One region of the Pseudarthrobacter sp. AG30 genome, then DNA from elsewhere that is predicted to be linked to it. Evidence: predicted binding sites of a transcription regulator. Region 1 holds the regulator's gene; each other region holds the start of a gene.
The links. Region 1 encodes LexA, which represses DNA repair genes until DNA is damaged. Its sites were predicted from a motif close to TCGAACANNTGTTCGA; they were not measured.
Positions count from the first base shown of each region.

Region 2: DC347_RS03955 (LysM peptidoglycan-binding domain-containing protein) is a predicted target of LexA. The motif match lies at 2,337-2,352, and genes of this name have one in related genera.
Region 3: DC347_RS04050 (DUF6504 family protein) is a predicted target of LexA. The motif match lies at 2,298-2,313, and genes of this name have one in related genera.

Region 1 covers NZ_QEHL01000006.1:41,969-46,088, forward strand. Annotated here, with positions in the region: gene DC347_RS07000 (histidinol-phosphate transaminase) at 1-562, opposite strand, end outside; gene DC347_RS07005 (LysM peptidoglycan-binding domain-containing protein) at 728-1,144, opposite strand; gene lexA (transcriptional repressor LexA) at 1,498-2,226, shown strand; gene DC347_RS07015 (ATP-dependent DNA helicase) at 2,259-4,120, opposite strand, start outside.
Region 2 covers NZ_QEHL01000003.1:159,225-163,344, forward strand. Annotated here, with positions in the region: gene DC347_RS03950 (YdiU family protein) at 1-1,360, shown strand, start outside; gene DC347_RS03955 (LysM peptidoglycan-binding domain-containing protein) at 1,439-2,275, opposite strand; cyclic di-AMP (ydaO/yuaA leader) riboswitch at 2,279-2,451, opposite strand; gene DC347_RS03960 (transglycosylase) at 2,705-4,018, shown strand; gene DC347_RS03965 (TraR/DksA C4-type zinc finger protein) at 4,040-4,120, shown strand, end outside.
Region 3 covers NZ_QEHL01000003.1:172,517-176,636, reverse strand. Annotated here, with positions in the region: gene DC347_RS04055 (DNA polymerase III subunit alpha) at 1-1,941, opposite strand, end outside; gene DC347_RS04050 (DUF6504 family protein) at 1,938-2,261, opposite strand; gene DC347_RS04045 (hypothetical protein) at 2,394-2,783, shown strand; gene DC347_RS04040 (chorismate mutase) at 2,792-3,115, opposite strand; gene DC347_RS04035 (VOC family protein) at 3,132-3,554, shown strand; gene DC347_RS04030 (SOS response-associated peptidase) at 3,582-4,120, opposite strand, start outside.

The DNA of each region.
Region 1 (4,120 bases):
CGGCCTCGTAGACAGCCTCGACGACGTCCAGTCCCAGGCCGGTGCCGGTGGGATTGTTCGGCGAGCAGAGGAACACGATGTTCGGCTGCAGCTCCCTGACCTGCCGGGCAGCGGATTCTGCGCTGAGGTCGTAGCCCTCGGCCCGGACACCGGTGATGTATTCGGTGTCGGTGCCGCTCGCCAGCAGCGGGTACATGGAGTACGTGGGCGGGAAGCCCAGGGCGGTGCGGCCCGGGCCGCCGAACGCCTGGAGGATTTGCTGCAGGACCTCGTTGGAGCCGTTGGCGGCCCACAGGTTGGTTTCGTCGAGGCCATGGCCAAGGTATTCGGCCAGGGCCTTGCGGAGCTCGGTGAACTCCCGGTCCGGGTAGCGGTTCAGGCCGGCGGCGGCCTCCGTCACGGCGGCGCTGATGGCGGCACGCACGTCCGCCGGGACGCCATGGGTGTTCTCGTTGACGTTCAGGAGAATGGGGACGTCCAGTTGGGGCGCCCCGTAGGGAGTCAGCCCGCGAAGGTTGCTGCGGAGGGGTAGCCGGTTCAGGCGTTCTAGCTGGTCGTTCACCTGAACAGTTTAGTTGCCGTGGCAACTACCGGAAAATATGACACTTTTGGCCTGCCTCGGAAACGCCCGGACGAAGAGCTGGCGGCAGCCTCCGGGGGACGCGCACCCGCAGTCACCAGGCCGCGGCGCCAGGCTGCCGCTCCGCGGTACCCGCTCAAGAAGGGGTCAGTGGCTGGGGACGAAGAGCTGCTGCCCGGGCAGGACCGCGCCGGCGGACAGGTTGTTGAGCTGGACGATGTCGGCCACGACGTCCCGTGCATCCCGGTTCGGGGCCACGGCACCGGCGATGGACCACAGGGACTGGCCGGGCTGGACCGTGACTGTCACCGTGGGCGTCACGGCGAGGTCCGCGGCGGAATCGGAGGCCTTGGCCGGGGAGTGGAAAAGTCCCGCCAAGGAGAGCAGCAGGACCGCGAGGAGAATCAGCGGCACTCCCACCAGGACGATCCGCCCCCGCCGGGTCAACCGAAGCGGCGCCGGTGATGGCGCAGTTCCGGCACTGATCCGCCGGCTGCCGGACGAGTGGCGCTCCCCGGCCAGGAACTCTGGACGGGATATGTGGGAAAGAGTTAAAGCTGACATGAACTGAGCCCTCCTGGACCTGCCGTGCTGCCCGGGTGTCCGCCGCTGCCGTCCTGCCTGCCGTGCCGGAATACCAATCTCTTCCGGCCAGGTCTTCGAACAGGCCATGCAATGGTTAGAACACATATTCGAACTTTGCTTACTAAGTTTTAGCACCTATCAACGAACAATGTCGAGACTCGCTAGAACAAATGTTTGAAAAAGCAATGTGGCTGGCCTAGCTTGGAAACCAAGAACAACCACCACTGAAGTTGAACAGCAGGGTCTGACAATGACAGCGGTGACCCTTCACGCAACGCCGGCCTACGGCGTGGGGCGGAAGATCCGGCGGCAAGCGAAAGGCATTGGCGAACATGGCAGCAGCAGCCGCCGGGGGCAGGACGGCCCCGCAACCAAAGAGGACTCCGAAGGGGCTTACCCCGCGGCAGAAGAAGATCCTCGAGACCATCCAGCGGTCCGTCAATGACAACGGCTACCCGCCCTCAATGCGCGAGATCGGCGACACGGTGGGCCTTGCGAGCTTGTCCAGCGTGACCCATCAGCTGTCCCAGCTGGAGAAGCTTGGCTACCTCCGGCGCGACCCGAAGCGGCCGCGGGCCATGGAGGTGCTCATGCCCCTCACGCTTGACGGCGGCGGCGGGAAGCCGATTGCCGCCTCAGCGCCGCAGACACCCGGCGCCACCGTAACGGAGCTGCCTACCGCGCTGGACACCGCCATGGTTCCGCTCGTGGGCCGGATTGCCGCCGGCGGTCCCATCCTCGCCGAGCAGCTCGTTGAGGATGTCATGCCGCTCCCCCGCCAACTTGTGGGCCAGGGTGAACTGTTCATGCTCAAGGTGGCCGGGGACTCCATGGTGGACGCCGCCATCTGCGACGGAGACTGGGTCGTGGTGCGCCGCCAGGCGGACGCCGTCAACGGTGATATCGTCGCTGCCCTGCTCGATGACGAAGCAACCGTCAAGACCTTCCGCCAGCGGGACGGCCACACCTGGCTGCTCCCGCAGAACACGCAGTACGAACCCATCCTGGGCGACCACGCGACCATCATGGGCAAAGTGGTTTCGGTGCTGCGGTCCCTCTGACACCGCCTGTCACCTCCGGCCGCGGCAGGCCTCTATTCAGAGGCCTCCGCGCCGAGCCTGGTGAGTGCGGCCAGCGCCTTGCTGCGGTCCGTAGTGGACCAGAAAGGCGGCAGCGCGGCCCGCAGGAAGCCCGCATAACGTTCGGTTGCCAGCCGCGAATCCAGCACCGCCACCACTCCTTTGTCGCCGGTTGACCGGATCAGCCGCCCGGCGCCCTGCGCCAGCCGGATGGCCGCGTGGGTAGCCGACACCGACATGAAACCGTTGCCACCGGCCTGGGCCACGGCCCGCGACCGAGCTGTCATGAGGGGATCGTCCGGCCTGGGGAAGGGAATCCGGTCGATCACCACGAGCCGGCACGACCCGCCCGGAACGTCCACCCCCTGCCACAGGGACATAGTCCCGAAGAGGCAGGTATCCGGTTCGTCCGCGAACTGCTTGACCAGGGCGGTCATGGTTGACTCGCCCTGGCAGAGCACGGTCATATCGAGCTTGGGCCGCAGGGCATCGGCGGCCTCCTCCGCAGCCCGACGCGAGGAAAAGAGGCAAAGAGCCCCGCCACCGGATGCTTTGATGAGCGCCTCGAGCTCCTCCAGGGCTTCCGGCGAAACACCCCGGCCCGGTTTGGGCAGGTGTCCCGCCACGTAGAGGATGCCCTGTTTGGGGTAGTCGAAGGGTGAGCCGACATCCACCCCCGTCCAGCTGGGAGCTCCGTCGCCTATCAGTCCCAGCCCGCCCGCTGCCGGTTCGAACGCGGACCCGATGGCCAGGGTGGCAGAGGTCAGCACAACAGTGTGGCCGGCGAAGAGTCCTTCCCTCAGCCGCCCGGCAACGGACAGCGGCGCGATGTTGACCAGCACCGGCGCATTCTCGTCAGGCTGGGAGTAGCCCTGGCCGGGGTCGAAGGTGCTCGCGCGCGAGAACCAGACCACTTCGCGGTTCTCCCGGGCAGCCAGCAGCCGTTCGCATAATTCAAGGATCAGCATGAGGCGGGACCGGGCGAGCTGCCGCCCGCCGTCGGCCGTGGTGTTGCTGTCCCCCTTGGAATCGGACAGCGCCGCGCGGCAGGCCTCACGCAGCTGGTCCACGCAGTCCAGCTGTTCGTCGTTCAGGCCGTTGGGCAGCAGGCCGTTCGGGGCCCCGGCGAGGGCCAGCTCAAGGTTGGCGGCCGCAGCGTTCAGGGCGTCAACGGTGATGGCCGTGTGTTTGCGGGCACCTGATGCGGCGGCGTGCACCATGGCGACGGACAACTGCCCGGAGACGGCCCCGGTGACGCGGTCCTGCAGTTCATGCGCCTCGTCCACTACCACGACGTCATATTCGGGCAGCACGGCGAGCCCCTCGAAGGCGCTGACGGCGAGCATGGCGTGGTTGGTCACCACGACGTCTGCCTCGGCCGCGTCCTGCCGCGCCAGTTCACTGAAGCACTCAGCGGCCATGGGACATTTTTGCGCCCCCAGGCATTCCATGGAGGTCACGGACACCTGCCGCCATGCACGGTCGGTCACGCCGGGAAGAAGCTCGTCACGGTCGCCGGTGGCGGTCTTCTCGGCCCACTCCCGCAGCCGCACCACTTCCTTGCCCAGCTGGGAGGCGGGACCGCCCACAGAGGCGGCGAAGTGCGGCACGCTGGTGTCCTCGCCGAGGGAGAACAGCTGGCCCTCCGAAGGCTCTTCGGAAGGGAACCCGCCCTCCACCTTGTGGCGGCAGAGGTAGTTGGACCGCCCCTTGACCAGGGCCACTTTGACGGGCCGATCCAGGGCCGGGGTGATGTTCTTCAGGAGCCGGGGCAGGTCCCTGCCCACGATCTGGGTTTGCAGGGCCAGCGTGGCCGTGGACACCAGGGCGGGCTTATTGCTTTCCAACGCGTGGGCAATGAGCGGTACCAGGTAGG
Region 2 (4,120 bases), on a different contig from region 1:
CCTGGTCCTGAATGAAAAGCTTGCAGCAGGCCTGGGCCTTGACCCGCGATACCTCCGCAGTCCCGAAGGGGTGCGCCTCCTCGTGGGCAACCACGTTCCCGCCGGTGCCACCCCGGTGGCGCAGGCTTACGCGGGCCACCAGTTCGGCGGCTACTCCCCATTGCTCGGCGACGGACGCGCGCTCCTGCTGGGGGAAGTCACGGACCGCGCCGGCCGCCTGCTGGACATCCACCTCAAAGGCTCGGGGCGCACCCCGTTCGCCCGCGCCGGGGACGGCCGGGCCGTCGTCGGGCCAATGTTGCGCGAGTACGTTGTCAGTGAGGCCATGCACGCCCTGGGTATTCCCACTACGCGCTCCCTCGCTGTCGTGGCGACGGGGCGGCAGGTCCGGCGCGAGGGCATGCTGCCCGGTGCTGTCCTGGCACGGGTGGCCAGCAGCCACTTGAGGGTTGGGAGTTTCCAGTACGCCCGGGCCACGGAGAACATGGACCTGCTCAAGCGGCTGGCTGACCACGCCATCAGCAGGCACTATCCGGACGCTGCCGTCGCCCCAAACCCCTATCTGGCACTGTTTGCGTCCGTCTGTTCCGCCCAGGCCGGGCTGGTGGCCCGGTGGATGCTGGCGGGATTCGTGCACGGGGTCATGAATACGGACAACATGACCATCTCAGGGGAAACCATTGATTACGGCCCGTGTGCGTTTCTGGATGCCTTCGATCCCGCCGCCGTCTTCAGTTCCATCGATGTCAGTGGCCGTTACGCCTACGCCAACCAGCCAGTCCTTGCCGAATGGAACCTTGCCCGCCTTGCCGAGGCAATGCTGCCGCTCGTTGACGAAGACGAGGACAAGGCCGTTGCCGCAGCGGTTGAGGTGCTCGGTGGATTCCGTGGACAGTACAGCACGGCGTGGACGGGCGGCATGAAAACCAAACTGGGTCTTGCCGCTGGAAACGCCAGCGACGACGCCGCGTCCAGCCTTATTGACGATGTGGTGGCCATTCTCAAGGACGGCCCGGTGGATTACACCCTGTTCTTCCGTAACCTAGGCAGGGCGGCCCGCGGCGACCTGCGCCCGGTGCGCGGGATGGTGATGGATTTGGCCGGCTTCGACGCCTGGTCGGAGCGGTGGTTGGCGCTGCAACCCGACGCAGGGCTGATGGACAGCGTCAACCCGGCGTACATTCCACGGAACCATCTGGTGGAGGAAGCCCTCGCCGCCGGCACGGAGGGAGACACTGCCCCGTTGCACCGCCTGCTTCAGGCCGTGACCGATCCTTTCACCGAGCGGGCCGGGCTGGAACGCTACATGGACGGTGCCCCGGCGGAATTCGGGACCTATACGACCTTTTGCGGGACCTGATCCGACGACAACAGGAGGGTGGCAACCGGAGACCCGGCTGCCACCCTCCTGTTGGGAGCAGGCTTTACTGCGCGAAGACTAGGCGACGCGGACCACTGAGTAGCCGCTGAGCCAGCTGATGGAGTGCAGCTGCGTGGTGTAGCCGTTGACGCCGCCACTCACAACCTGGCCGTTGCCGGCGTAAACGCCCACGTGGCCCGAGGTGATGATGAGGTCGCCGGGTGCCGGGCTCCCGACCACGCTGCCGTACTGGAAGAACTGCGTGGGAGCCAGGTCGCCGACGCTCTTGCCGACGGAGCGCAGGGCCTTTTCAACCATGGCGGTGCAGTCCTGGCTCACGCCGACCTGGCCGTAGGCGGAGGCCAGGATGGCAGCACCGGTCCCGCTGCCGGTGGTGGACGCCACCGGCGTTGCTGATGCGTAGGACATGTTCATGCCGGTGTTCGCCGGTGCGGTGGCGGCTGCTGCCTGGACGGGGGCCGCTGCCGGCGCGGGGGCAGGTGCTGCCACGTAGCCGGCGCCGGGGATCTGGATCTGGTCACCGGGGTAGATGATGGACGACAATCCCAGGCCGTTGGCAGCCAGGACGTCATTGAGGCTGACTCCGTACGCGGCCGAAATCGCGCCGAGGGTGTCCCCGGAAACGACGGTGTGGACGGTTGCTGCCGCGGCTGCCGGAGCAGTTGCAGGAGCTGCGGCGGCCTGGACGCTGGCCTGCTCAGTGGTGTCCGCGCCCGTCACGCCCGCATGGGCCGGGGCGCCGACGCCGAACGCGATGCCGGACGCGGCGGCAACAGCGAGGGCCGGACGGCCAAACGAACGGGCCTGTGATTTGGCCGTCACGGCGAGTCCCTCGAGCGCAATGGAGCGGGCCGGGGTCGCGCGGTGGCGGGCAGTGCTGAGATTCTTTGACACGATTGATCGCCTCTCCCATGCCTGCGGGGTGAGCTGTCGGGTTCGGGTTGGAGATACCCGGCCGAACATATCTCCGCGGTGGGCGGAGGAGCTGTCCGACTTAACCCCAAGACCTGAAAGGTCGTGGAAACTTGGTTCCCCCGTCCCTGCCAGCATGAATGCGGTTGAATCCCGGTATCAGCGGCAGGGCTCGGCAAACTGATGGGAGTGTCCCGTTTGGGGAGGGACACCAGAAGACCATAACCCGCCGACCCTCCCATTGTCACGTTTAGATAACATGCGAGGTTCTTCTCTCGTATTCAACCAGCGATTGGATGGGTCCGATCCACCCTCGCCGGGCTCCCGCCGGTCCGGCACCGGACCAAACGGGTAACAAAGCAGGCACGGCCGCCTTTCCGCTCCGGCGTGCCGCCGGTATGCTTCGGGACTATGCCCCTGTTCGTGACCATGCCCACGTCCCCGCTGGTGGGGGGACTGCTCGCCATCGCAGTGGCAGCGGCCACGGTCCTGCCTGCCACGGCAGACGAGCCTGCACCTCCCGGTGGGTATCCGTCCTGGGCTGACGTGCAGCAGGCGCAGTCTTCCGAGGCAGCGAAAGTGGCAGAGATCACCACCATCAACGGGCTCCTGGACGGCCTCCAGACCCAGGCTGAAGCCGCCGGTAACACGGCGGTCCGGGCAGCGGCCGACTACGCCGCAGCCGACGCCGGGCTGCAAGCGGCATCGGTCAGGCTGGATTCATTGTCCACCCAGGCTGCCCGCGCCAACGACGAACTGGCCCGTCATCGCAAGGAAATCGGAGCGCTTGCCGTCCAGGCGTACAAGACGGGCGGGACCAATACCGGATTCTTCGTGGCCCTTGATGCCCTGCGGAACAACAGCGTCCAAGGGCTCAACCTCGTCCAGCTGGTGGGCGACAAGACTGCTGCTCTGGTGGAGAAAGCTGCGGCTGCCGGAAAAGTTGCCGCATCCCTGGCAGAGCAGGAAAAAGTGGCCCGCACTGAGCGGGAACGACTGTCCGGGGAAGCAAAAGCCAAACTGGACGCAGCCCGCTCCGCCCAGGACGCGCTTGCCCGGCAGGTAAATGACGAACAGCAGCACAGCACCGAACTGACCGCCCAGCTGGCCTCGCTGAAGGGAACGACGGCGGCACTTGAGGGGGAGTATCGCCAGGGCCAGGCGGCGCTGGCTGCCTATGAAGCGGCCCAGGAGGCCAAGCGCGCCGCTGCGGCGGAGCAGGCCCGCCGGCAGGCCGAAGCCGCGGCGCAGGCTGCCGCGGCCGCAGCCCGGCAGCCCAAACCCGCGGCTGCGGCTCCGGCCGGCAACGCGGCGGTACCGGCCCCGCCGGCCGACCCGGTTCCCGGCAGTCCGCCGCAGCCAGCCGTGCCCGGCCCGCCGCCCGTCGTCGTTCCCTCCGTCCCGGGCGGTGCCGTCAATGATCCTGCCGGCGCCAAGGCCTATGCCTCAGGACGCCTGGGTGCCCTCGGCTGGGGCGCCGACCAGTTCCAGTGCCTGTCCCAGCTGTGGACCAAGGAATCCGGCTGGCTGACCACGGCCACGAATGCCTCATCCGGGGCCTATGGCATAGCCCAGGCCCTGCCGCCGGGAAAGTACGCCAGCGCCGGAAGCGACTGGCTGACGAGTTACCGGACGCAGATTGACTGGGGGCTCGGCTACATCCGCGACCGCTACGGGTCCCCGTGCGGCGCCTGGAGCCATTCCGTCGCCCTGAACTGGTACTGACTGGCGCGCTAGGCTTTCCGCATGCCAGATTTCGAACGGTTCAGGGTGCTGCTCGAAGAGGAACGGGCCCGGAGGTTGGCCCTGTTGCCGGCGCTGCGGGCT
Region 3 (4,120 bases), on a different contig from region 1:
GGCGTTGAGGTCGATCCGGCCGTCAGCGGCGATGTAGTCAGGTCCCCTGCCATCCGGACCTGCCGGGTGGCGGCCAGCAGCCACCACCTCGGCCTTGGAAGGGTGCAGGCGGATCACTTCCCGGACCGCGAAGGCCATGGCGCTCTGCATCCTGACGCCGAGGACATCGAGTTTGAGCATTCCCATGGGGTCCATGTCGTGTTTATCGAACTGGCTCATGGGCAGGCCCAGGCCGCTGGGCTGGACAGGGGTGCGGTCCAGGAGCGTGGCGTCTCCCAGGATGACGCCGCAGGGGTGCATCGAGATATGCCGGGGCAGCCGGTCCAGCCGCTCCGTCAGGTCGACCAGAAGGTCCAGCTGCTGGTTTCCGTCGGCGTCTTTGTGCTCCACCCGGCCGGCGAACTCCTTGAGTTCGGGTTTTTCCTGCAGCGCTTCGCGGAATTTCCTGGCCGAGAACCGCCACAACTGCTTGGCAATCTCCCCCACCTCGTCGTCGTCCATCCCCAACGCCATCCCGGCGTCGCGCACTGCCCCGCGGGCCCGGTAGCCGTTTTGCATGCTCATCAGGGTGACGCGCTCTGAGCCGAAGCGTTCGAAGATTTGGCGGTAGACGTTGTGGCGTTCAGCGCTTTCAACGTCGATGTCGATGTCCGGCAGGGTGGCACGGTCGTTGGAGAGGAACCGTTCAAAGATAAGATCGTGCTGCAGCGGATTTACGTGGCTTACCTCGATCAAATAATTGACCAGGCTGGACGCCCCGGACCCACGGGCTGCCGCCCTGACTCCCATGTCCTGGATCATCCGGGATACCTCTGCCACAGTCAGGAAGTAGGACGAGAACCCCAGGTTCCGGATGATCCCCAGCTCATGCTCAAGCCGTGCCAGCATCGTTTTTTCGTCGTGTCCGCCGATCCCCGGGAACCGCCTGCCAATTCCGGCATGGCACCGCTGGATGAGTTCCATATGCGGATCCCGGGTAATGCCAATGACTGATGCCTCCGGCACCACGGGCTGCTTCCATCCCATGTCCGAGGTGGGGTCCATCCGGCAGAGGTCGGCGAGCGCCTCGGTTTGGGCCATCAGTTGCTTGAGGTCAGCGGCCCCATACCCTGCTGCGGTAATGATTTCCTTGCCCAGGCCGAGCATCTGTTCCGCGGTTTTCAGCCACCCCTGGCCTGTGGGCTGGAGCAGCGGTTCCCCTGCCAGCTCCGGCAGGGACTTCAACGTCCGGGCAGAGTCAAGGACATCCGCGGTTGGCGCCCCGTCCGCAGCGCAATACCGCACCGCGTTGCTGAGGATGGCGGGGACGTGGTGTTCTTCGGCGAGCCGGAGCATGCGGACTGCATGGGCAGTGCTGAGGGGGAAGCCGGGCGCGCTGAGCTGGGAGACGATTTCTGCAACGACGGTTCCCGCGGGCATGGCATCCAGCCATTGTTTGAAAAGGGTTCGGGGACGGAGGTAACGCCTGCCTCCCATGGCCTTGCCGACGTCGGAATCCGGTCCAATCAGCACGGTCAGCACCGGTTTGAGCGTTGCCGGGTCGAGGGTCCGGGAGGCCAATTCGGCGCGGGTGACCGCTACCGGCACTGTTCCCCCGGCCTTCCCGGAGGTCCGGGCGTGGGCATCGGAAACCAGCCGGCATAGAGCACGGTAACCCGCGCCATTGTTGTGCCCACGGGCGAGCACCACCACCCGCCCGGCTACCTGCGTGCGGTGGTCCCCGTCGTCGTCGAAGACCGCCAGGTCCACCCCCACGATGGGGTCGATGCCTGCAGCCATGCAGGCTTTGAGGTGCTTGATGGTGCCATACAGGCCGTCCCGGTCGGTGCAGGCCAGGGCAGTGGCGCCGTCGCTAGCGGCGGCCTGTGCAAGTTCCTCCGGCCAGGAGACGCCGTAATGGGCGCTGAATGCTGTGGAAACGTGAAGGTGGGTGAAGCTCATGCTGTTCTGGGGCGAAGGGCGTCATGGATCCGCAGCAGCCGCCACCGGCCGCTGCCAACATGCCGGGTGAGGTCGAGGGTCAGGGGTTCTAAAGCATTGCTCCCAGCAGCGGGAAGCACCTGGATTCGCCAGATTTCGTGGTCCACCACGCCAGGGCCGCTCCCCAGGGGAGCCCTGGCGTCTTCAGCCCACCACTGGCGGCGTTCATACCACCGGACGGGCTCGGCGCAGACGAGATAGTCCCTGCCTGCCCACGTTAACGATTCAGGCTGCCCGGAGGGGGAACATGCCACGTCTATGGACTCGCTGAACATGCCCATGCGCGCCTCCCGGACGGTTCTTCCCAAATGCTTCATTCGAATATGTGTTCGAATGAATCAAGTCTACGCCGGGGAGCCGGCAAAACATAGGCGGGGGTGGACGGACCGTGCGGCAGGGAGCAGGATGATGGCATGAGTACCGATGACGCACTCCTGAAGCAGGCAAGCATCAAGACCCAGGACTCCACCCTGGTGGCCACGTTCGATATCGATGGCGCCATTCCGGAATCCGGCGCCTACGTGGTGGGCTTGATGGGAGCCACGCCGGACTATTCAACGCAGCGGCGGCTGTGCATTGAATTCATGAACGGGGAGGCCATTGCCTGCTACGCGTTCAACCGGGACCAGGGAATCGAAGAAGATTACGACCTGTCCGGCGTATCCCACTCGGAAAACACCATTACCGGGAGCTTTCCCGCCACGGCCTTGAACGGGCTCGGGAAAGGACACGTCCTGTCAGCCTTCAGCGAGGCGGACGGGCGGGAATTCCAGCATGGGGTTCCGGTGGAGGAAGCCCTGTAGGGGTTTCCTTAGCTGTTTTCCTTATGGATCTTCAGTTCGAGTTCAATGAACGCGGAGATCATGGCCCGGTAGGTTGACTCGACGATGTCCGGGTCAATGTCTTTTTTCTCTGCCGCGGCCCGGACGTGCTCGATGATCCGCTCCACCCGGCCGGGGGCCCGCACCTCGGCGTCGTCGCCTTTCAGGGTGCCGGCGATCCGGATCAGCCGCTCGCGGCGGGCAATGAGGGTGACAATCTGGTCATCCACCTCATCGACGGCAACCCGGACAGCTGCGAGCTGTTCCTTGTCGGCCTGGGCATCCCGATCGTTTCCTTGAATTGTCGCCATCATCTGACAGTATCGAAGCATGGAGCCAAGAGTCGACTTTATCTCCCTCGGCGTCCGCAGCGTTGACCGGTCGCGGGCCTTCTACATCGACGGCCTCGGCTGGCCGGTCCACCGCGAGGTTGCCGGGGAGGTGCTGTTCATCCAGGTGAACCACGGACTGGTGCTCTCCCTCTGGGACGCCCGGCAGATGCAGGCAGAGGCAGGCGTCAGCCCGCCGGACGGGGTTCCCTGCATCACCCTCAGCCATAACCTGGCCAGCGCCGGGGACGTGGACAGGGTCATGGAAGAGGCCGCAGCGGCGGGGGCAGCCATCATCGCCGAACCCGTCACCCAGCCCTGGGGCGGCTACACGGGGTACTTCGCGGATCCTGACGGCTTCCGCTGGGAAGTCGCCTACAACCCCACGTGGACCGTGGACGACGCCGGCAAGGTCACCGTCTGACGAGGTCCGCACCCTGGGCAGTGGCTGCTAGAACAGTGCCTCCACAGGGCGGATCAGGTCCGGTCCGTTGTTGCGGACGTTCCCCACGTCCTTGCCCACGGACTCCACGTGCCAGTCGGCGGCAGCTTCCTTGACCCCGGCCCGCACCAGGTCCACAAGGGCGGCTGCGTCGTCAGCCTGCGGGTCCAGCCAAGCCTGCGTGGTGGCCTTGTCCATGGGCAGGGGCACGCGGTCGTGCAGTTCCGTCAGCTTCCCGAAGATGGTGGATTCAGTCCCGGGCGGTGGGGTGTCCGCCGTGAGGATGGAAGTGGACAGCAGCCAGCGCCCTGGTTCCCCTTCCGGAATGGACGGGTCCTTCCACCACTCGTAAAGGCCGGCGAATACCAGCCCGTGGTCCTCACCGGGGTGCACATAATAGGGCTGCTTGGACTTCCCGGGCCCTTGCTTCCATTCGTAGTACCCGTCGGCGGGGACGGCGCAGCGGCGTGACTTCACGGCCTTCCTGAACGCAGGCTTCTCCAGCACCGATTCGCTGCGGGCGTTGATCATGCGCGGCCCGATCCCGG